Regions from separate parts of the Colwellia asteriadis genome, predicted to be linked through region 1. Evidence: predicted binding sites of a transcription regulator. Region 1 holds the regulator's gene; each other region holds the start of a gene.
The links. The regulator sigma-54, encoded in region 1, starts transcription at its own class of promoters, with help from an activator protein. The targets are predictions, from matches to a motif close to GTTGGCACGNNNNTNGNNT.
Positions count from the first base shown of each region.

Region 2: a site for sigma-54 is predicted at 1,300-1,318, ahead of ABD005_RS01105 (EF-hand domain-containing protein). Genes of this name have one in related genera too.
Region 3: a site for sigma-54 is predicted at 4,400-4,418, ahead of ABD005_RS08085 (DUF3192 domain-containing protein). Genes of this name have one in related genera too.
Region 4: a site for sigma-54 is predicted at 2,652-2,670, ahead of ABD005_RS03850 (DUF1328 domain-containing protein). Genes of this name have one in related genera too.

Region 1 is NZ_BAAAFA010000001.1:568,004-573,762, forward strand. It holds gene lptA (lipopolysaccharide transport periplasmic protein LptA) at 1-67, shown strand, start outside; gene lptB (LPS export ABC transporter ATP-binding protein) at 54-788, shown strand; gene ABD005_RS02385 (RNA polymerase factor sigma-54) at 885-2,399, shown strand; gene hpf (ribosome hibernation promoting factor) at 2,425-2,712, shown strand; gene ptsN (PTS IIA-like nitrogen regulatory protein PtsN) at 2,801-3,253, shown strand; gene rapZ (RNase adapter RapZ) at 3,283-4,137, shown strand; gene ABD005_RS02405 (HPr family phosphocarrier protein) at 4,205-4,480, shown strand; gene mgtE (magnesium transporter) at 4,655-5,759, shown strand, end outside.
Region 2 is NZ_BAAAFA010000001.1:267,077-272,835, reverse strand. It holds gene ABD005_RS01110 (HAMP domain-containing sensor histidine kinase) at 1-1,019, opposite strand, end outside; gene ABD005_RS01105 (EF-hand domain-containing protein) at 1,509-1,844, shown strand; gene ABD005_RS01100 (M3 family metallopeptidase) at 2,245-4,434, shown strand; gene ABD005_RS01095 (putative porin) at 4,718-5,632, shown strand; gene ABD005_RS01090 (YdcF family protein) at 5,746-5,759, shown strand, end outside.
Region 3 is NZ_BAAAFA010000005.1:38,556-44,314, forward strand. It holds gene ABD005_RS08060 (hypothetical protein) at 16-375, opposite strand; gene ABD005_RS08065 (hypothetical protein) at 1,237-1,590, opposite strand; gene ABD005_RS08070 (DUF3185 family protein) at 2,038-2,229, opposite strand; gene ABD005_RS08075 (DUF1294 domain-containing protein) at 2,422-3,042, opposite strand; gene ABD005_RS08080 (GNAT family N-acetyltransferase) at 3,105-3,776, opposite strand; gene ABD005_RS08085 (DUF3192 domain-containing protein) at 3,981-4,355, opposite strand; gene ABD005_RS08090 (hypothetical protein) at 4,538-4,888, shown strand; gene syd (SecY-interacting protein) at 4,965-5,552, opposite strand; gene queF (NADPH-dependent 7-cyano-7-deazaguanine reductase QueF) at 5,607-5,759, shown strand, end outside.
Region 4 is NZ_BAAAFA010000002.1:152,273-158,031, reverse strand. It holds gene ABD005_RS03865 (gluconate 2-dehydrogenase subunit 3 family protein) at 1-151, shown strand, start outside; gene ABD005_RS03860 (GMC family oxidoreductase) at 151-1,905, shown strand; gene ABD005_RS03855 (MgtC/SapB family protein) at 1,977-2,405, opposite strand; gene ABD005_RS03850 (DUF1328 domain-containing protein) at 2,716-2,892, shown strand; gene ABD005_RS03845 (hypothetical protein) at 2,937-3,152, shown strand; gene ABD005_RS03840 (DUF2254 domain-containing protein) at 3,486-4,817, opposite strand; gene ABD005_RS03835 (AI-2E family transporter) at 5,340-5,759, shown strand, end outside.

The sequences.
Region 1 (5,759 bases):
TGAGACTACTGAGCAAGCACCTGAAGAAGCGACTAAAGAAGAAGGTGACTCAAGTGTCGAAGGTTAATACATTAGTTGCTAGTGGACTTGCTAAGTCATACAAAGACCGACAAGTTGTTAAAGATGTTAGCTTAGCCGTCAGTACAGGGCAAATTGTTGGCTTACTTGGACCTAACGGAGCAGGAAAAACCACTTCTTTTTACATGATAGTAGGGCTTGTACCTAACGATGATGGGCAAATAATACTTAACGACCAAGACGTTACATTATCGCCTATGCATGAAAGAGCAAGACAAGGTATCGGTTACTTACCACAAGAGGCATCAATTTTTCGCAAGCTTTCAGTAACTGATAACATCATGGCTATTTTACAAATACGCAAAGAGTTAAACGAACAACAGCGCCTAGAAAAACTAGAGCACTTATTAGAAGAGTTCAATATTTGTCATATTCGCGATAACTTGGGCATGAGTTTATCTGGTGGTGAGCGTCGACGCGTAGAAATAGCACGAGCATTAGCCGCCGATCCACAATTTATTTTACTTGATGAGCCTTTTGCCGGTGTAGATCCGATTTCAGTTGGCGACATTAAAAAAATCATCATACACTTAAAGCAACGAGGAATTGGTGTATTAATAACTGATCATAACGTACGTGAAACGTTAGATGTGTGTGAACATGCTTATATTGTTAGTCATGGTGAAATTATCGCTCAAGGTGATGCGGATCAAATTCTTGCCAATCAAAAAGTAAGAGATGTATACCTTGGCGAACAATTCACGCTATAGTTATAGCATCAATCCGAATCGTAGAAAAACGTGTTCAATGGGTTATTGGTCACATCATAACCATTAAAAATAATAACAGGAAACCACATAACATCGATGCGCCCTACATTACAGCTCCGTATTGGACAACAGTTAACCATGACGCCACAATTGCAGCAAGCTATCAAGCTCCTGCAATTATCAACGTTAGAGTTACAACAAGAAATTCAAGAAGTGCTAGAGAGCAACCCATTATTAGAAATTGACGAAAGCAGCCAAAGCGATAGCAACGACGAAAAAAATAGTTTAGAAGATGCATTCTCTGCAAACTCTAATGATGCACAAAGTGATAATAACAGCAGTGATGGTAGTGAAGACCAACAGGCTAATATTGACGAAATAAGTACTAGTGAAGCGCTAGAGAAAAGTGATATTCCTGAAGAATTGAATATTGATACTACTTGGGAAGAAAGTTACAGCGCAGGCGTTTCTAATACAGGAGCTGTGAGCAGCGCAAGTGAAGATTACACTTACCAAGGAGAAACGACCGACTCAATTCAAGGTCATTTGTTATGGCAAATGGAATTAACCCCTTTTTCAGATACCGACCGCACTATTGCAACCGCCATTATTGAAGCGGTAGATGACGCTGGCTACTTAACGGTTTCCTCAGAAGATATTCTAGAAAGTGTTGGTATTGAAGACGTCGAATTAGATGAAGTTGAAGCAGTATTAAAACGCATCAATATGTTTGATCCTGTCGGCGTAGCAGCACGCTCAATACCTGAGTGTTTACTCATTCAATTAAACCAGTTTGATAAAAACACTCCTTATTTAGCTGAAAGTAAGAAAATTATTAGCGAGCATATTGATTTACTTGGCAATAGAGATTACCGCCAATTAATGCGCAAAACGAAATTAAAAGAAGATCAATTACGTGAAGTAATGCGCTTAATTCAGAGCTTAAACCCTCGACCAGGTGATGCGGTTATTACTGGCGATGATCAGTATGTTATTCCTGATGTTTCCGTTGAGAAAAAAAATGGTCGTTGGGTGGTTGAACTAAATTCAGATACCGCACCTAAGCTCAGCATAAATCAGCAATATGCTGCAATGAGCAAGAGTATGAAGTCCTCTACTGATGGGCAATTCATTCGTGCCAATTTACAAGATGCAAAATGGTTTATAAAAAGTTTAGAATCGCGCAATGATACTTTATTAAAAGTTTCGAACTGTATTGTACAACGCCAGCAAGGCTTTTTAGAGCATGGTCCAGAAGCTATGCGTCCAATGGTTCTGAACGATATTGCCGAAGCCGTTGAAATGCATGAGTCAACCATTTCACGTGTTACCACGCAAAAATACATGCACACCCCTCGTGGTATTTTTGAGCTTAAATACTTCTTTTCAAGCCATGTCAGTACTGAGAATGGTGGAGAGTGTTCTTCTACAGCAATAAGATCGCTAATCAAGAAACTTATTTTGGCAGAAACACCTGCTAAACCGTTGAGTGATAGTAAAATGGCTGACTTATTAGCCGAACAAGGTATTAACGTTGCAAGACGCACAATAGCTAAATATAGAGAGTCATTATCTATTCCTCCTTCAAATCAACGAAAAAGCTTACTTTAAGTAACTCATCAAAAGGATAACGCTTATGCAAATCAATCTTACCGGTCACCATGTCGACATTACTGATGCGCTTCGTGAGTATGTAAATACTAAGTTTACTAAGCTAGAGCGACATTTTGATCAAATAAATAACTCTCATGTTATCTTAACCGTTGAAAAGCTTGAACAAAAAGCAGAGGCAAACCTTCATATAAAAGGCGGTGAAGTATTCGCTTCGGCTATTAATACTGACATGTATGCCGCGATTGATACTTTAGTTGATAAGCTAGATAGGCAAATTCTTAAACACAAAGGTAAAGCAGCGCAACATTAATTCGACAAAAGTCGCGTAGCATAAAGCCTTAAATCACCTTAATATAAGAGCCCAATCTATGGGCTCTTCCACTTACTTTTAGCAATTTATGAAATTATCAGAGATTTTAACCCTCGACTGTACCTTATGTGCAATAAAAACCACCAGTAAAAAGCGAATTTTAGAAGAGATTTGCCAATTAGCCGCTAATAAGGTTACCGAGCTCGATCAAGACGAACTACTCGATAGTTTGCTTGATAGAGAAAAAATGGGTAGCACAGGTATCGGAAATGGCATAGCGATACCTCATGGTCGTTTGCCAAATAGCAGTAAAGCGGTGGCGGTACTAGTTACAACCGAAAACGCCATTGACTTTGATGCTATTGACAACCGCAGTGTCGATGTTTTTATCAGTCTATTTGTTCCTGAAGATAGCTGCCAAGAGCACCTTAATACGCTACAAAGTATTGCTAAATTATTTAGTGATAAAAAGGTCATAAAGAATGTCCGTAAGTGCACTAGCAACCAAGAACTGTTCGATGTTATTCAACAAGCAAGTTAAACGCTAATGAGTTGTGGGGAAAGCGTAAAATGAAATTAATTATCGTCAGTGGCCGCTCAGGATCAGGTAAATCGGTTGCGCTAAGAGTGCTTGAAGATTTAGGTTATTATTGCGTTGATAACATACCGGTAAACTTATTACCGGCCTTAACTCATACCGTAATTAACGATTATGAAACTGTTGCGGTTAGTTTAGATGTACGTAATTTACCGAAAGATCCACAAGATATTCCAGAAATAATCGCGTACTTACCCAAAGCGGTTGACGTAACCACTTTATTTCTTGATGCTGATGATAACGATTTAATTCGCCGCTTCAGTGAAACCCGTCGTCTTCACCCACTGATTAAAGAAAACTTAGCACTAGATCAAGCAATTACCTTAGAGAAAAAATTACTCGAACCAATTTCAGTGAGTGCTGATTTATACATTAATACCAGTCAATTATCTCCACACCAACTAGCTGACTTAGTAAGGGAGCGCATTTTAGGTAAGAAAACCGGTACTATGGTACTTGTTTTTCAATCCTTTGGCTTTAAACATGGCATCCCCGTTGATGCTGATTATGTATTTGATGCACGATTTTTGCCGAACCCTTTTTGGGAAAAAAATTTAAAAGAGCACACAGGTCAAAACCAAGAGGTGAAAGACTTTCTAGCAAGTCAGCCCATAGTCACTAAGTTTGTTTGGCAAATAAATAGCTTTATGATGACCTGGTTACCACACTTAGAGCGCAATAATCGTAGCTATGTCACCATAGCAATAGGTTGTACCGGTGGTAAACATCGTTCAGTGTATATTGCAGAATTATTAGCAAAAAACTTCCGCAAAGAGCGTGATGATGTACAAACTCATCACCGAGATATCGACGTAAAATCAACCTAAATAGGCCAGCTTTAGCTATGGTTAGCAAGAAATAGCGACATTAATCATTGAGTAATAAGGAAGATTTATGACCACTCACCAACAAACCGTCACTATTTGTAATAAACTAGGTTTACATGCAAGAGCCGCAACCAAACTCGCCCAATTAAGTCAAAAATTTAGTGCTGATATCACCTTAGAATTAAATCAGAAAGAAGCGAATGCAAACAGTATTATGGCGTTGATGTTACTCGCTGGCGGAAAAGGTAAGTCGGTTAATATAACCGCAACAGGTGATGATGCAGAGCTTGCTTTAGCAGAAATATGCCAGCTAATATCTGATAAATTTGACGAAGATGAATAAGCTAAGCCACAAATTTTATTGCATAATTTATAATAAATAATCACAGAATAGCTGATAAAAACACTACGTTACGATAAACTTAGTACAACTTCCAAGGAGACCTTCCCACAACTAAATATTCGCTTTAGTTAAAGCGATACCTTAAGACCGCTAGAACTAACGAGCAGGGCCGCTATGCCAGAGATATCAGAGCAAGATTACAGTCAAAAAAAATTACAGCAAGTTAATGAAGCATTAGGTAGCGGCATGTTTGTTTATGTTCGCAAACTTTTGCAACATATGCCCGCTTATGACCTCGCTCTGATATTAGAATCTTCAACCACTAAGAGCCGCCCTGTATTATGGCAACTTATCGACCCAGACTTTCACGGCGAGGTACTCGAAGAACTTAACGAAGAAGTACGAAAAGGTATTCTTAAAAGCATGCAGCCCGAAAAGCTTGCTGCTGTTGCCGAAGGCATGGACGTAGATGATCTTGCTGAAGTACTACGTACACTACCTGATGCTGTATTTAAGCAAGTTTTAAATTCGATGGACTCCCAAGATCGGAGTCGAGTTGAAGCAGCACTCTCATACGAAGAAGATACCGCTGGCGGTATTATGAATACCGATACAATCACCTTACGTCCTGATGTAAGCGTTGATGTAGTATTACGTTATTTACGCCTTAAAGGCGAGCTACCTGAGTCTACCGACTCCTTCTATGTTGTTAATCGAGATAATCGCTTTATTGGCGCAGTGTCTTTAGCGGCTCTTGTTACCGCTAAGGCTAATGTAATTATAAAAACCTTAATTAATGCCGAAATTGAAGCGGTACAAGCCGATATGCACGAGCAAGATGTTGCCCAATTATTTGAGCGACACGATTGGTTTTCAGCGCCGGTCATTGATGAAGAAGGGCATCTATTAGGTCGTATCACCATTGATGATGTGGTTGATATTATTCGTGAAAATGCCGAGCACTCAATGATGAGTATGGCAGGTTTAGATGATGAGGCCGACACCTTTGCGCCCGTTATTAAAAGTACTAAACAACGCTCATTATGGCTTGGCGTTAACCTGATTACTGCACTACTTGCGGTTGCAGTTACCAGCATGTTTGAAGGGGTTTTTCAACAACTCGCCATTTTAGCGGTACTGAATTCTTTGGTGCCAAGCATGGGTGGTGTTGCTGGTAACCAAACCCTAACACTTGTTATACGCGGTATGGCACTTGGTCATGTCGGTGGTAGTAACGCCAGAGCATTACTAAATAAAGAGGTTGCTATTGGCTTTTTAA
Region 2 (5,759 bases), 300 kb from region 1:
TCAGCATCTTGTAAACTTGTTGAATCAAGAACAATATTAAAATCGAGTAAGTCTTCAATCAAACGCTGTAAGCGAGTAACGCTACCGCGAATAATGTCGCAAATCTCTTGCTGGTCGTCATTTAAAGGGCCAACGCTATTATCATAAATTAACTCAGTGCCTTCTCTAATCGCGGCTAGCGGTGTTTTTAGCTCGTGAGAAATATGACGAATAAAACTTGATTTTTGAAGCTCTAACGCATGCAACCTTTTACGCATCATCTCAAGGGCTTGAGCTATTTCTTCTACTTCACTAGTTCCTTGAACATCAATTTTCTCACTAAAGTTGCCTTGCTCTAAAGTGTTAATTTTTCGGATCAGTGCCTTTAATGGTCTGGTTATCAATAATAAAAATATTAAGGCAATTAATAATGTTATTGGAATGGTATAGAGACTATTTAAAATATTTTGGTTAACTTGCTTAGCGGTAAAGTCAATGTTGGTGGCTTGTTCGTTGATAATGGTATTGCTTCGATCTTTAATTTTATTTTTTAAGTTAACCAGTATTTGAAACTTTCGCTGTACTATATCTAAGGTTAAATTACCTGAGTTTTCATCACTATCTTTTTGTATTTCACCCTTTATTAGCTGGCTCTCAACACTGAGCTCTTTGAGTAACGCAACTAATGTTAAATCCTGCTGTTGTAGTAAAAAATGCTCAATAATATTAAGAAAGCTTCGTTGTTGTTCGGTGAATGTTGTGAGTAAAGCAGTATCTTTCAATACAACATACTGACTAGCAAAACGCTCTATAGAGACCAGTCTATCGCTGAGTTGATTATTTAATTGAGTTAACTGAGCAACATGGTAAACCGAAACAGTGCTTTGCTTAGCGAGGTCACTTAATTTACTGACGCTAAAAAGTAATGCTGCGGTTAATGGCAGCGCAACTAATAAAAAACCTAATAAGGTTAATTTACTGATAGATACTTTTTTCAATAGTGACTGGCAAAGTTGCTTAGCGGTTAACTTACTTGGCACGTCATGTTTCCTTTCTTGATTACTAGCGGAGAAATTTAATAGAGTGCCTTTTTATGCTAAAAGCGTGCGAAAAACAATGGTGTCACCTTTTGGCGACATTGGTGGTGGGGTGTTTTGTGTCATTTAAGTTATTGTAATTTATTGTTATTTTTGTTGGGTGAGATGTTGTCACTCGGCAAAAAATTTATAATTTTCATTGCCTGTCTCTAATTAACTACAGTTATGGGGTTTGAAAAGCTTGCTTTTTAATTAAATTTCTTTTAAATCAATGGCTTAAAAAGTTGGTACACACTGTGCTATATCCTGTTTGAGTAACGGTGATTATTAAACGACTTTCCCGCGTTTAGTGTTGTTACCGTTATATATTTTAATTAACTGTTTATACCTAGCAGTTTAAATAATCAATATGAAATTAGATTTAATCAGACATAGCTAATTACATATTGTGGTGTCATAACTTTTACAGTGAATAAATAATAAGGAAGAACAATGAAAAATATTAGCTTAAGCCAAATTTCCGTAGTGGTTGTAACTATGTTAGCAGCATCATTTTTTGTGAGTGCTAATGAAATGACAGCACCGCTAGGAAGTGATACTCCTCAAATTGCTAGTTCAGAGCCAGTTCAACCAGTAAAAGCAAGTATCAATGAAGTGGTATTTAATAACTTAGATCTTGATAAAGATGGCTCACTAAGTAAAGCAGAAATCACTTCAAGCAAAAACGAAGTATTAGTAAGCTCATTTGAAAAAATTGATAGCAATGCCGACTTACTTGTTAGTAAACAAGAGCTTGCTGAGTTTGTTGAGCTGGTTAAAGGGGCTTAGTTAACTATAGTAAACGACTTTTATTTTTTATTCTGGACGGACAAAAAATAATCGACCCTAGCACAAACGTTTTCGCATTATGTGTTTATGGGGAGGCTCCCAACTTATACTCCCCTTTACCGACTGTAATTCTTTTACAGTCGGTTTTTTCTGTTTATAAAATACTCTCTTCAGTTTATGAAAATATCGCTTTTAAGCTCAGTGGTAGGCTACAAACGACAAACGGTAATAGCAAGACGGTTATCGTGACTAAATATTGATAGAATAAAAGTAACTTATTCGAGTACTACTGATTATGCGTTGTGACTATTTATATAGCTTCAGCATCAACTCAGACATGAATAATTAACTTACCTGAACCCAGATTATGTTATTTGGTTCTCAATCGTAGAGAGTACACATGAAAAAAATATTTTTTAAAGCGTTGTTAACATCAAGTATTTTGATGGGTTGTACAGCCGCCGATAATACTCAGTCAAATGTTACTGAAGCTGCAACTGCTGTTGTTAATGCGACAGTTGTCGAACAATCTAAAGAGCAGTTATTAGCGCCGTGGCAAGGCCCGTTTCAAGGTGTTCCTGCCTTTGATAAAGTAACCTTAGCCGGCCTTGTTCCTGCAATGGAACAAGCAATGGCAAGTGAATTAGCTGAAATCGACATGATTGCCAATAACCCTGCAACGCCTACGTTTGAAAATACTATTGTGGCGATGGAAAAAACAGGAGCTGATTTAGACCGACTATTTACTTATTACGGTATTTGGCGTTCAAATAAATCAAGCAGTGAATTTCGTCAATTACAAAGCGAGTTAGCACCTAAGCTTTCTGCTTTTTCTTCAACTATTCGTCAAAATGCCAAGTTATTTGCACGTGTTAAAGCTGTTTATAATAGCGATGAAGTAAAATCGTTAAGCCCTGAAAAACAGCGCTTAGTACAGTTAAAGTATAATAGCTTCGCTCGTAATGGCGCTACGCTAAATACTGAAGATCAAAAACGTTATGCAGAAATTAACTTACGTTTAGCGCAGCTACATACGCAATTTGGTAATAACGTGTTAGCTGATGAAGAAAACTATGTTTTATATTTAACAAAAGATCAGTTAGGTGGTTTACCTGAGTCAATTATTACCGTTGCAGCCGCTGCGGCTACTGAGCGTGATCATGATGGTCAATATGCCATTACTAATACACGTTCATCAATGGACCCATTTTTAACTTATTCAACTGAACGCGAATTAAGAAAAAAAGTATGGCAAACATACTACAGCCGTGGTGATAACGGTGATGAATTTGATAATAACGCGATTATTGCAGAAATTTTAAAACTTCGTCATGAACGTGTTGGTTTATTAGGTTATAAAAACTATGCCTCTTGGCGTTTAGAAGATCGCATGGCTAAATCGCCTGAAAATGCGATCGCGTTAATGGAGTCAGTATGGCCTGCGGCTATTGCTCGTGTGGATGAAGAAGTTGCTGATATGTTAGCAATTGGTAAGCGACAAGACGGCATTGAAAAAATTGAAGCGTGGGATTACCGTTTTTATGCTGAAAAAGTACGTCAAGATAAATACGATTTAGACTCTGATGAAGTAAAACAATACTTACAGCTAAATAAGCTACGTGAAGCAATGTTCTATGTTGCCGGTCGTTTATTTAACTTTAACTTCACGGAAATTACTGACGGCTCAGTACCTGTTTTTCATGAAGATGTACGCGTTTGGGAAGTAAAAGATAAAACCTCAGGCGAACATATTGGTTTATGGTATTTAGACCCGTTTGCACGTAAAGGTAAGCGTTCAGGTGCGTGGGCAACTACCTATAGAAGCCACACAACCTTTGACGGCAAAAAGAATGTACTTTCGTCAAACAACTCAAACTTCAGTAAAGGGGTGGCAGGGCAACCAACACTTATTTCTTGGTCAGATGCTGAGACGTACTTCCATGAGTTTGGTCATGCACTGCATTTCTTAGCGTCAAAAGTAGAATACCCAACACTTAACGGTGGCGTACGTGATTATACTGAGTTTCAGTCTCAACTGTTAGAGCGTTGGTTATCAACGGATGAAGTGATTAATAACTACCTTGTGCACTACAAAACAGGTAAGCCAATGCCAAAAGCATTAATTGCTAAAATTAAGCAAGCGGCCACCTTTAATCAAGGCTTTAAAACTACAGAGTATTTAGCCTCAGCATTAGTTGATATGAAGTTTCACACGGTTGACCCTACAGGTATCGACCCTGATAAGTTTGAGCGCGATACGTTAGCAGCCTTAAATATGCCAGAACAAGTGGTTATGCGTCATCGTAGTCCACAATTTGGTCATATTTTTAGCAGTGAAGGCTATGCCTCAAGCTATTACGGTTACATGTGGGCAGAAGTACTAACCTCGGATGCAGCAGAAGCTTTTGCACAAGCGCCAGGCGGCTTTTACGATAAAGAAGTGGCAGCTAAATTAGTTGAGCACTTATTTAGCGTACGTAATGCGGTCGACCCATCTGAAGCTTATCGCGCCTTTAGAGGTCGTGATGCGCAAGTTGAAGCGCTGATGCGTGACAGAGGCTTTCCCGTAAAGTCTGCTACAAAAAAATAAATGCCAAAAAGTACCCTTACTGTTGAATCAAGGGTACTCTTGTTTGCACAATTTAGTGTTGATTTGAAAACTCGCTGCGGCGAGTTTTTTTATTTGTATTTTATGGGGATACGAAGTGTGGTTAATTTGTAATAAAATGTGATTTTTTCCCGATTTTTTAATGTGTTAAATTTTTATTTAGGTATGATGCACGGCATTGTTCGCTTTACCTTTTTAGGCTTTATTTGTCAGAGGAAAGCGATTTTTATATTATTAATCAATTAACGTTTACAAGGACGTATTTATGAAATTATCAGCCTTAGCGGTACTTATCCCAAGCTTACTTTTAGGCCATTCATTACAAGCTTCAGCGCAAGATTATCAGTCATTTTCAGGAGCTGGTTATAGCTTAACTGATGAGGGCGATACAGACACTTCAATGTTTAACCTTAATAGTCGTTATTACTTTGATGGTCGAGCAGTTCTAGGGCCACTAAATCAATTTAAATTTATTGAGAAAATTAGTAATATTTCAGTTGGTTATCAATATAATGACAGCGATATTGGTTTAGATTACGGGAACGGACAATCATCTTACTTTGGCAGTAGTAACACCCATAATCTTAGTGCCAGCGGCGAGTGGTTTACTGGCGACTTTCTTATAGGTGGTGGTTATTCTTATGCTGATAGCGAAGTTAAAGTACGCTCAAATGATACTTATAATACTAGTTATAGTAGAAATTCAGATGCTTACTTTTTGACAGCAGGTTACTTATTTTCTGATGATTTATTAGTTAAAGTTAACGTGAACAAATACGAAGGGGAAAGCGCTTATGTCACCATGAGTGCGAGTTACAATTGGCAATTAGGCGACGTTGACTATGTTGGTTTTACTTATTCAACCGATGAAGACTTAGACTTTCATAATTTATCAGCTAAATACTTTATGGGTTTAGCTAACGAGAGTTATTTAGTAATGGGCGCTGATTATATTTATGATAACAGTGGTGATTACGAAGACGATTCTTGGAATGCTAATGTAAACTATTACTTCAATACTAAAACCTCGGTATCAGCAAGCTATGGAAATGATGAAAGTTATAGCGTAGGTGCAAATCATTACTTCAATAAAAGCTATGCGTTAGGTGCTTATTACGCTTCGAGTAATGATACAAATGATTATGATACTTATGGTGTAAACTTCACTGCGCAATTTTAATCATTACAGAATGATATTTATCTAAATTATAAAGCTCACTTCGGTGAGCTTTTTGTTGTGATAACTAGTAAACCAAGAGTAGACTAAATGCTGATAACGCTTAGGGAGTATGTATGAACAGTGTAAT
Region 3 (5,759 bases), on a different contig from region 1:
CCCAAAACTGATGCGCTATAGCACATTAATCAACCTAAACGTTAAGAACGTAATGACTAGTGTTAGTAAGGTGAAAACAAGCGCCAGTATATAATAACCTGCCCGCTGCAGCTTTATTTTATAGCGTTTAAAGCGTGAAGCTTGCTCACCCGTTAAATCAGGAAAATCATTAAATACAACCGTAATAGTATGAACAAGTAACAACCATAAACATAAAAGAAAGCTCAACACGGTATGAGTATCACCGATACTTTCACTTTTCAAAGCGGGTATAAATTGCGTAATTAAAAATACAATAAGTACCATTAGTAATAAATGAACTGATCGCAGGTATGGATGTAATTGTTGCGCTATTTTAGAGAAAAGTATCAACATAGTGTTATCACGGTAACATGGCCTAAAAACCAGAGCTTAGGTTAAGATATTTAATAACATACTAATATCAAAAGCACAGAAAAAACATAAAAAAAATGCGACTCAAAGAGTCGCATTTCTGTATCTAGCTTATATAGCGCATCCTGCACTTATATTTATATTCTCATTTCTTCCTTGAATACAATCCTTGTAGCTCCTTAAATATATATCCCTAAGTAAGTCATCCTAAACTTATGTCTTCCTGACCTTGATAATCCTTATCAAGCTACATCCTTGTTTAGCTTTCCCTATAGCGTCCTGCTATTAGACTTCATCCATAAAGTCTTCCTTTAAACCTGTCTCAGTTAGTTACCTAAATGAGTAAAGCATCCTGCTTTAGGTTTTCCTTAAGTTTACTATTCCGTAACATCCTTATTGCTTCGTCCCGAAGTATCCTTGGCATCCATTTTATTGCCTTGCTTAATCATTAAGCGTTATACTTTCCAAGTATTTTCCATTTGTAGTAACAACATCCCCGTAGCTACTATCTCATCCATGACAGCGTATTGCTTTAAGGCTTCCTGCCCTATGTCTTCCTGACATGATTAATATTACACTTAAAATTTATGGTTAGTAGTAACCAGAATAAAATTATTTAGATGTAACATAAGTGCAACTTTCAATGAAAAAATAAAAAGCCTTTAAAATCATAACAGTAAATAATTAAGCTTCTATTTTACAGCGACAATTGCCATGATATCGCACATCACTGTGAGACATGTCTTACAAAAAAAATAGCACATATGCCGATAACGTTTTAAGTGAGTGTAGATCTTTTAGAAGCGCGAGAAAAAATGATATTCCAAATTGGTTCTGTGAGGTTCATTGGTTATGTTTTTTATGCCAAATAATACATATTAATAACGTAATAAAGCCACTAGCATAAGTCGCATATAAAGGAAATAAAGTGGGTTTATCTTCTGGGTATGGCGAAGTACTCGATAAGATCAAAGCCGCAATAGCTCCAACAATCAACCAAGCAGTTGCTACTTTCGTTTTGTGACTAGGCGCAGTGATATAACCAGATAAAACCACTAAAGAAGCCGCAACTGAGCCAATTATTGGTTTTTTCCAAACTCCCATAAAATCAGCTAGGATACCAGCAGCTATCGCTGAAACTACAAATGTAATAATGACTATTACAAATGAAAAAGCAAAACCTCTTATTTGATTCATGCTCAAATCCACTAAAAATTTAATGCCTTATTATTAATGCCTTATTAAGTACAAACAATTTATTGGTTATCGCCGCAAAGTGACGCTTAACTGTTAACGTCCTTTTTTGTCACTTGTAGTGTGCCACTTACATCAAACCGTTGAAATACAAACATTAAGACTGATGGTCTTTATTTATAAGCATTACTGACATATAGGCTAACACAGGCAAAATTATTAGCGTTAATAGCTGCGGGGCGTCAAGAATAGCAGAGGACAAAATTGCAGAAGCCCATAGTAAACTTAAACCGATACCTTTTTTATGACATTTTTTCATCACAGCCTCCAGTTAACCGTTTAAACGAAACACAGTTATCGTAACAGATAAATTTGAAATAACATAAAACACTTCTATCTGCACTTATTAACGCCTACTTTAAACTCTTGTTGCGTGTTCATTTATTGGTATTATTTAAGTCTTGTAATACCAAGTATAACGGCAATTACGCCACCAGCCATTCCCGCCCAAGCCTCAATAGGAGTATCCCCACTTAATGCTCGAGTAACTTGTGAGCTAGCAGAATCATAAATATTGTAACCCCACATAGCTAATGCAACCCCCACAATAATAAGGACTATTCCAATAATTTTGTTATTCATCTCAACTCCTAAAATTTATAAGTATATAATTGAGTGCTCCAACTGACTACACACATAACACAACCCTAAGCGGCTAAAATTAGCCAATTGCATTTACCCTGCTAAATTACTTGCTAGCCGTTTTTACAAATACTCCCGAAAACAACTAACTGTTATTGCTCTAACTAATAGTCACCTAGTTTTTCTGAAAAATTATGAAAATAGCATTTTGAGCAATGAAGTACTTTCATCCATTTGATTTAAAGATGTTAACCAACACAGTGCGCTTATGTTTATGATAACCGTTAACCAAAAAACAAACCTAAATGTAGCCTTTTTAGATTTATGCCTAAGGGTTTGCTGTGCAATAGCAGCTCCTGGCCAGCCGCCAGCCAGTGCAAGCAAATGCAATGTACTTTCTGGGGTGCGCCAAGCGCCCCTTTTTGCTTTGTTTTTATCATGCGCATATGAAACAAAGCACAGCGTACTCGCGCCTAAATAAAGTAATACTAAATTTATTGGTAAGTAGCCAAAAATTAACGCAACTAAGATAGCCCCTAAAAATAAAACGGCTAAATAAATCGAAAACTTATTCACATGCTTTTCTGCATGACTTGCGGGCTTTTCGCCTGCAAAAGTCGCCTTATCAGCGCAGTAACGCCCTTGTTTATCTTTCGCTATCGAAAATGTGAGAATGTCATTAACTTGAGGCGTGCGTTTTTTATTTGAAAACGCACTTTTATGAATGAAAACATGATCGCCACCACCATTAGGTACAATAAAGCCAAAGCACTTGTCTTCGCTCCATTTTAGTAGCTTGCCTGTTAAACGCATAAGTTACTTCGATAACTAACGATGAAAAACATAATGAACTTGTCTTTTGCTGTTTAAGTAACTTATTGTACTAACTCGTTATTACGATAATGTACCATGACAGAGCCAGAGACATTACCAACAGTTACTTCTTTAATGACCTCATAACCAACATTTTCGAAAAATGCTTTAAACTTACCTGAGGTAGCATAAACAGCAACACCTTCGCTATCAGTATGCTCGTCAAGCACAGTATTTACCGCTGCCATTAAGTAATGACCAAAACCGTGTTGCTGATGTAACGGATGCACCGCAATAAATGACAATAAATGAAAAGTTTTTAATGGCACAGCTTCGAGCACTGTTTGTTCTTTTTGCATCATTTGTTTGGTACTAAAATAACCAGCACTTAGTAACATTTTTAAACGCCAATGCCAAAAGCGATTAACGCTAAGTGACTCATCTGGACTATTTAAACAAGCAACACCAACCATAGTGTCACCTAAATATAAACCGACCATGGGTTGCTTTGCTTGCCAAAAGGCGTTTAATTCTTCTCGAATTGCCGCGCGTAAACGCTGCTCGTAGTCTTCTTTATCACTATTGAATATATCAAGAAAAACAGGGTCATCATGGTACGCTTGGTATAAAAGCGATGCAGCAAACTTTAAGTCTTCAGCTTTTAAGTAACTCGCTTTTACATCAACACTTTCACTGTCAGCATTGTTGCTTATAACACTTGCTGGTGATTCCATTTCTGTCATGATAACTCCTACTCTACTGGTGGATTAGCTTGATATTTATTAGTTCCACCTTAGCAGCATAACTAAAAACAGGTCAATTGAAATTACAAATAGCGCATACAAAAAAGCATCACTGAAATAGCGATGCTTCACATAGGTTGGGTAAAAATCACGTACTAAGTTGTCTACTATGCTACGCGTTAAATTTAGCTCTATTTAGCTTTTTTTAAACTCGTCACCATAACCGGTTTTAATTAGCTCACCATTAACAAATTGCAAATAGGTACATTCATCTTTAGTGGTTAAACCATCTTTATGTTTACGTTGGGTTCGGTAATAAAGTACTTTCACTGTTTTTTCATTTTCACTATACGTCTCAGAAAAATCAGCAACACCAAGCTTTTCTTCAATATCAGCAATACTGGCTCCTAAGTTAACCGCAGCAATGTGTTTACGGTTTTTATAAGCTCTGTCTTCACTATCAACAACAAAATCATGGTTAATGCCGTCATCATTAATTTTTACAACACAGCCTGATAGCGAAAATAATAAGGGGGTAGCAGCTAATAATACAAGTACTGTCTTTTTCATGGTTATTCCTTTTATAGTTGTTATCGTTAGTACACTTTCAGTAAAAGCAAAAAAGTTGCCAAAAAACAAACCATTGATATTAAGGGATTTATTGAAAAAACTTCAAAGAGGCATGTAACAATTTTAGCTTTTTTAACTAAAATATGGTTATATTGCTTATCACGTAATTATTAATAAACGCCATGACTATTTTTGATGAAATATTAATGTTTGCCAATCAACTTGCTAATGACGGGAAAAAACCAACCGTCGCTTTGGTTAAGGCTAAGTTAAGTCAGCCAGTTCCTTTACCTACGCTGATTAAAACGCTAAAAAATTGGCAGCATGATCCTAAGTTTATCGCTCCTCCTGCGCAGACAACTCCCCAAGAAAATAAAAAGCATGAAAACGATGACGCAACCAGCAATGCTATTTTAGAAGAACGAATTCAAATAAGTATTAATAAAGCGCTAAGTCATGAGTTAACGCAAATAAGAGAAGAGCTAAGTGAAATGAAGCAAATGATAGCAGAGCTAACTAAAGAGCTAAAATAAAGTAAAGGCGTTTAGTGCTTAGCACTCAAACGCCTTTCCATAAACTGCCTTATTGGCTGTAATAGTAAAGGCAAAACTAACTAACTGTTAACACATTAGTAAATAAATCAGCTAATGAGTCGGCAATTTTTTTATGAGGTTTACAACCCACTCTCTCTGCCCACACTTCACCAGTTTCATTATCAAGTGAAATAATAATATCTTCTTCATCGGTTACAGCAAAAAACACCGTTTCAGCTTGTTTTAAACGCTGTTTCATCATGATATGACCAATAATATTTTCTTGTAGTCGTTCAAAGTCAGCTTCACTCCAAGCAAACAATAACGTTAAGCTACCATCGGCACATTGTGCTTCAATGCTGTCACTAAAGATGGTTGTAAAATAAGTTTTAATATCTTGATGCAATACTAAGTCTAACGCTTGTTCAACATTATTAAATGATAACGGTTTTGCTATTTCCTTCTGCTCTACCAGCTTAGCAATGGCTATTGGCTGCCAACTACAAAGATCATCGGCCAATTTTTCACTGATACAGGGAGACAACCACTGCTCATCAAATTCAGTACTGGGTAATTCGTTATTGTTACGCTCTTGATGTAAAGCAACATGTTGCTCTGCAAATGTAAGTACAGCTTGCGCTAAAGTTGTATTTGATGATGTCATATACGACTAAGATCCTTTAAAATAATACTATAATTGTTAACGGTAGAAGTTTTTATGAGCAAATATGAAAAATCAGCTGCATTAAGCGAGCTAACTTTAGGGAAAGAAACTCAATATAGCAGTAAATATAACCCAGATTTACTGCAAGCAGTACCCCGGAGTTTAAATCGTGATGATTTATCATTAACCGACACAACATTACCTTTT
Region 4 (5,759 bases), on a different contig from region 1:
TGAAGCCATGCTGACGCCCGCCGCTTATGGCGGAAATCCAAAAGGTATTGGCTGGCAATGGCTTGAACACCAAGGTGGCTTTCCGTTACCTGAAAAAGGACAGCGCTATTTTGAATTACCGCCACGTGCAAAACCTCAAGGCCATAAGTAATGACTACATCTCAAACAAATAATTTAAGCGCCGACATTTGTATTATTGGTAGTGGCGCAGGAGCCTCTCCTATTGCCTATAGCTTAGCTAATGCAGGAGCTAAAGTACTGGTTTTAGAAAAGGGGCCGTGGTTAACCGAAAAAGAGTTTTTTAAAGATGAACTAGCCATTAGCGTACATGATGCTTACAACCCGAAGTTGTCTGATGAAGAGCACGTGATTGAAGAAGAATACGAAACCAGTGACGGGGTAAGTTTTTGGCAAGGCGAAAAAACCAGTGATTCTGGCTGGAGCTGGTGGAATGGCAATGTGGTTGGTGGTTCATCTAACTTTATGAGTGGTTATTTTCATCGCTTAAAACCAATAGATTTTCGCCTCAAAACAGAGTTTGGTGATATTGAAGGCGCTAACGTTGCCGATTGGCCGATTAGTTATGAAGAATTAGAACCTTATTACGCCATGGTAGAACGTATTGTTGGTGTTTCTGGCCGTGTAGTAGATCACCCACACCAAGAGCCTAGATCTGCAGACTTTCCTTATCCGCCCGTTGCTGAGTCGCCTATTTCATCATGGATAGACCAAGCCGCAAACAATATTGGTTACCATGCTATTCCAGTACCACGCGCTATTTTATCACGCCCAGCGATGGGTCGTCGTAGCTGCGAATACTCAGGTTACTGTAGTAGTTATGGTTGCTCATCAGGCGCTAAAGGCAGTGGCAGAGCAGCCTTATTAAATCATGCGGTTGCTAGCGGTAATTGCACCATTAAACCCAACTCAAAAGTATTTCATATTGCCACGAATAGCCAAGGTGAAATTAGTGGCGTGCATTATTACGACAGCCAAGGACGTGAAAAAATTGCCACTGCAAAAATTTATGTCGTAGCTTGCCAAGCCGTTGAAACTTCGCGTTTATTGCTTGCTTCTAAAGGCGATAAATTTCCACAGGGCTTAGCAAATAATAATGGTCAAGTGGGTAAAAACTTACTTTTTAGCGGCGGTGGTACAGGCCAAGGTGATTTTATTTATAATGAGTTAACACCAGAGAAAGTGGCTGATTTGAAAACTGTAGGCCCTTTTATTAATCGCGCTTTACAAGATTGGTATCAAATTAACGATAAAAAATTTGCGGCATCACAACAAGGCATAGGCAAAGCTGGCACCGCAAAAGGTGGCACTATCGACTTTCTTTTTCATCAAAACCCTATTGCGCGCGCACGTGGCACACAATGGGGTGAAGACGAGCAAGGCAACAGCCAATTATTATGGGGTGAAGCGCTAAAACAAAGTATGCGTAGTGAATTTACCCGTTATAAAACCCTACGTTTTGAAGTATTTAATGATTGGCTACCCAACGATAACTGTTTTGTATCACTTGATGAAAACACCACAGATCAATGGGGAGATCCCGTTGCCAATGTGCGTATTGGTTATCATCAACATGATCTTGAAGTGGGTAGTTATTTAGCTGAAAAGGCTGAAAAACTATTAGCCGAATTAGGAGCAAAAAATATTTCATCATCGGTTAGTGGCTCACCCGCAACTAATTTAATGGCAGGTGGCTGTCGTTTTGGTAACGATCCGCAAACCTCTGTACTCAATAAACATTGTCAGGCCCATGAAGTAAGCAACTTATATGTAACTGATGGCTCGTTTATGCCAACAGGCGGTAGTGTACCTTATACTTTTACCATTTACGCTAACGCCTTTCGGGTCGCTGAACATATAAAATCACAATGGCAACACTACAGTTAAAATAATTAAGGCTTCTAAGTAATAAAAATAAATGACCTGAGCTTGGATGAAAGCTGTGAGTTGATTGGGGGTTATTGTTTTGGTTTAAATAGCTCTGAAAATTGAAAAATAAGAAAGCTAATAAAAGATAATACAATAGCGATTTCATAACGACTGTAAGCAACAGAGATACCTATAGCGCCAGCGTTCCATAGCCCTGCCGCTGTGGCAGTTCCTTTAACCCCGCTATCGTTTTTGAAAATAGCCCCACCGCCAATAAAACCCATGCCTGTAATAATACCGTACATCACTCTTGCTTCAGCATCAGAGCCTTCATAAACATTGATACCAACCAACATAAAGGCACAGGATGCAATGGTAACCAGTGGGAATGTTCGCAGCCCCGCCCCCCTATCATGCAGCTCACGATTAAGCGCTATAGGTAGTGACAATACAAAGGCAATTCCTAACTGTATAAAATGAAATATAATTAAATTAAAATCTAAACTAATTTCAAACATTTATAATTTCCTCTACCTTACAAAGTATTAATAAAAGCTAAAAAAGCTCTCACTATTCATCTATATATTCCACACGCAACGTAATAAGTCAAAAGAGACTCTATAGAACATTGCTCACACTCACGATTTTTTATTGATAATAATTCTTTTTGAAAATTATACATATCAACCCTGTAAAGTTTACTTATTCATTATCCCTACCAAGTTTCACAACAAAAATATCACTTAATTAACAACAACTTAAAACATGGCATAACTATAGCATTATAACTATTGAAGACACTTTCTGATAAATAATAAGGAGATTAACATGTTAAGTTGGGCATTAACTTTCTTTGTAATAGCAATTATTGCCGCTATTTTCGGTTTTAGCGGAATAGCTGGCGCAGCAGCCGGCATAGCCAAAATCATATTTTTCATTTTTGTCGTATTACTTGTCATTTCATTAATTGCCAATGCATTACGAGGCAAAGCCCCAAGACCTTAAAGTCTTTTGAGCAAATAAAAAATTTTACTTTAACGGAGATTATTATGAATACTTATAAAAACAAAACATTAGCATTAATCACAGTTGTCGCAGCATTAAGTTTAGGGGCATGCTCTGATGATGGCGCTGAAGAGTTAGGTGAAGAATTTGATAAAGTAGTGTCAGATACTAAGGATGCCGCTTCAGATGCTGGCAACGCAATAGAAGATGCCTGTGAAGATGTTAAAGATAAGCTAGAAACTAAAGATAATGATTGTTAATTTATAATTACATCAGCACTATATTCCTTGTTGTTTAACGGGAATAAACAAAATAGCTAAATATTTTTATTTAGCTATTTTTTATGTGTGGCAAAAATAAATTAGACTCAACGCCTGTGGTTCTGTCGGGATGATTAATCAAAACAAGTAATAATAACGACCACTTTAAGAACTTCTTTTCACTTGCCGTGTTAGATAATAGTGAAAGTTAAATCGAATAGCTTGAAGCAATTAGCAATTGATTCAAGTAGCGTTTATAAATAATTGCCTTCACTTTTTGGTGCTAGTTATTTTAGTGCTAGCTAAACGTACATATCGTGTTTCATGTTTAAGCTAAGTTTTATTAGCCGTTAGACGTTGCTCAATTTGTTCAATTTTATTTATAACTAGCTTGGCATCCAATTGAGCAACTTCAAGGCTTTTTTGTTGATCAAAAATCATCTTAATTTGTTCCTCAATAAATTGATATTGCTCTTTATTTTTTACTCGTAAGGCTAGCTCTTCAAGTGACTCAAGCAACCGGATAGTTACCGTAGTATTATCCTTAGCGTGCCTTCTAATTTGATCAAAGGCAGAATTCGCTACATCTAAAAAAGTTAGCGCTTTACTGTGTAATCTGGGCTGACCATCCTCATCTTTGAAATGAGATTTAGGGAAGTTTCTTGTAGCTAAGTTACACAGCGTGGAATTTAATTTATCAATACAAGTAATGGCTGTATAGGGATCATTGATACTTGGTGAAAGTGCTCTAAGTGCAATTTCAACTAACTGACCTATGGCAAATACTGGATCTTGAACAGGTGTTCTAACACTACCTAAAATAAAGTGTTTTTTAATACTATCAAGAGTTTTTTCTTCAATAGGTTGCTTCGCATGAAGTAAACCAAATACACCACCTCTTACAACATAATCTCCTGGAGAAAAATCAAGCTGTAATTGTAGGTCTGAGGCTATTAATTGCTTAATGAGCGGCGAAAAGTCAGTTAACTGTACGTAGCCCGAATGCTCAGAGCGTAACTTCTTGCTAAAAATATAATCATTATTACCCAGCTCTTTATCTGTTGATTCGTCATGTTGTAAATCATTAGTCGGTGAGTCTGGAAATAGCTTATCTATACTCTCCTTTAATTCGCAATATACATCCTCTACAACGGAGTCAGCTTGAATAGACACTGAAACATGATGGATGAAGTGAATGAGAAAACCAATACTGACAGAGGTCATTAATATCGCCCATATTACGGTAATACCTGGTCTAAAGTTATATGGTTCCTCTAAGCTAAGTGCACAAAAAACAAGAATACAATAGAAAAAATTCGCAATGAATACTCCTAAAACAGTTTGTGTGGTGCGATCTTTCATAAAGTTTCGCAATAAACGCGGGCCAAATTGTGATGAAGCTAAGGTAAGCGCAACAATGGTAATAGAGAAAGCAATACTCGTAACCGTTATCATAGAAGCAGCAATGGTACCGAGTAATGACCTAATAGCACCGACTTCAGCACTGTAAATAATTGGAAAATATGACTTTAATTTCCATAACAATGAAATATCGATCCAAATAGTGATCGTTGCAATAATCACGGTAAAAATAAGTATCATTGAGGGCAAAAACCAAAAACTTGCTCTTATTGACTCTAGTAAAGGCTCTATTTTTATACTCATAAAATTGTTATTCCCTACTTAAAAAATCGCTGGCTACTTTGACTTATTGCCTATTATTTTTAGCTCCACTAGCAAAACCTTTTGCTATTGAACGAATGTGGTTCACTGACTAGCCTTTGTACTTTATATTCTCTCGACAAACCTACATGCTGTTAATCGTTTTAACATTACTGCTGAGCTATAAGTGTGCCATAATTTAACTAACTGATTATATTACTGATATAAAACATATCATGCAGTTATTAATAATTATTATGAAAAAAATACTGACTACAATGTACTTTTTGCATAGACACTTTGTAACGATTAAACATCAAAACGTTAACGTTTATAAGTAATAGAAACGGCCCTATCAACTTTGCACATGCTTAATTTTCTTATATGCTTGAAATTAATTGTTTTTTACTAGGGTTTTATGGCTAACTGTAATGTTAGTTTTAAACTAAAGAGTTAGGCGTGAATATTGCTTAATTTACTTTTTTATCATGTCGTTATCTTAACTTAACACCAAGTAAGGCCATTATGTCAGTAACACCACCTACATCATCAAAATTAGAGCCATTCGAACGCAAAACTAGTATTAACTCAATATGCATTTATACACTGACAGTATTAGCTATATTCTATACCGCATATTTAGCTCAGGATTTAATTCTTTTACTTTTAGTTGCAGGTTTAATATCTCTATTATTAAGCCCTGGTGTAAAAGCATTAGAGCGACTTTTTATTCCTCGTGTTCTAGGATCGACCCTTCTTTTAAGCTGTTTATTGCTACCAAGTGCTGCTCTCATCATACAACTAGAAGAGCCTGTCACCAAATGGACCAAGTTATTGCCTGAGCTCTCGGTGCATGTATCAGAAACATTAGAAGAACTTAATCGGGCTATTGATAAAAAGAGCACGCCAGATAACATTGAATCACAAGAAGTTAAAAAGAGCTGG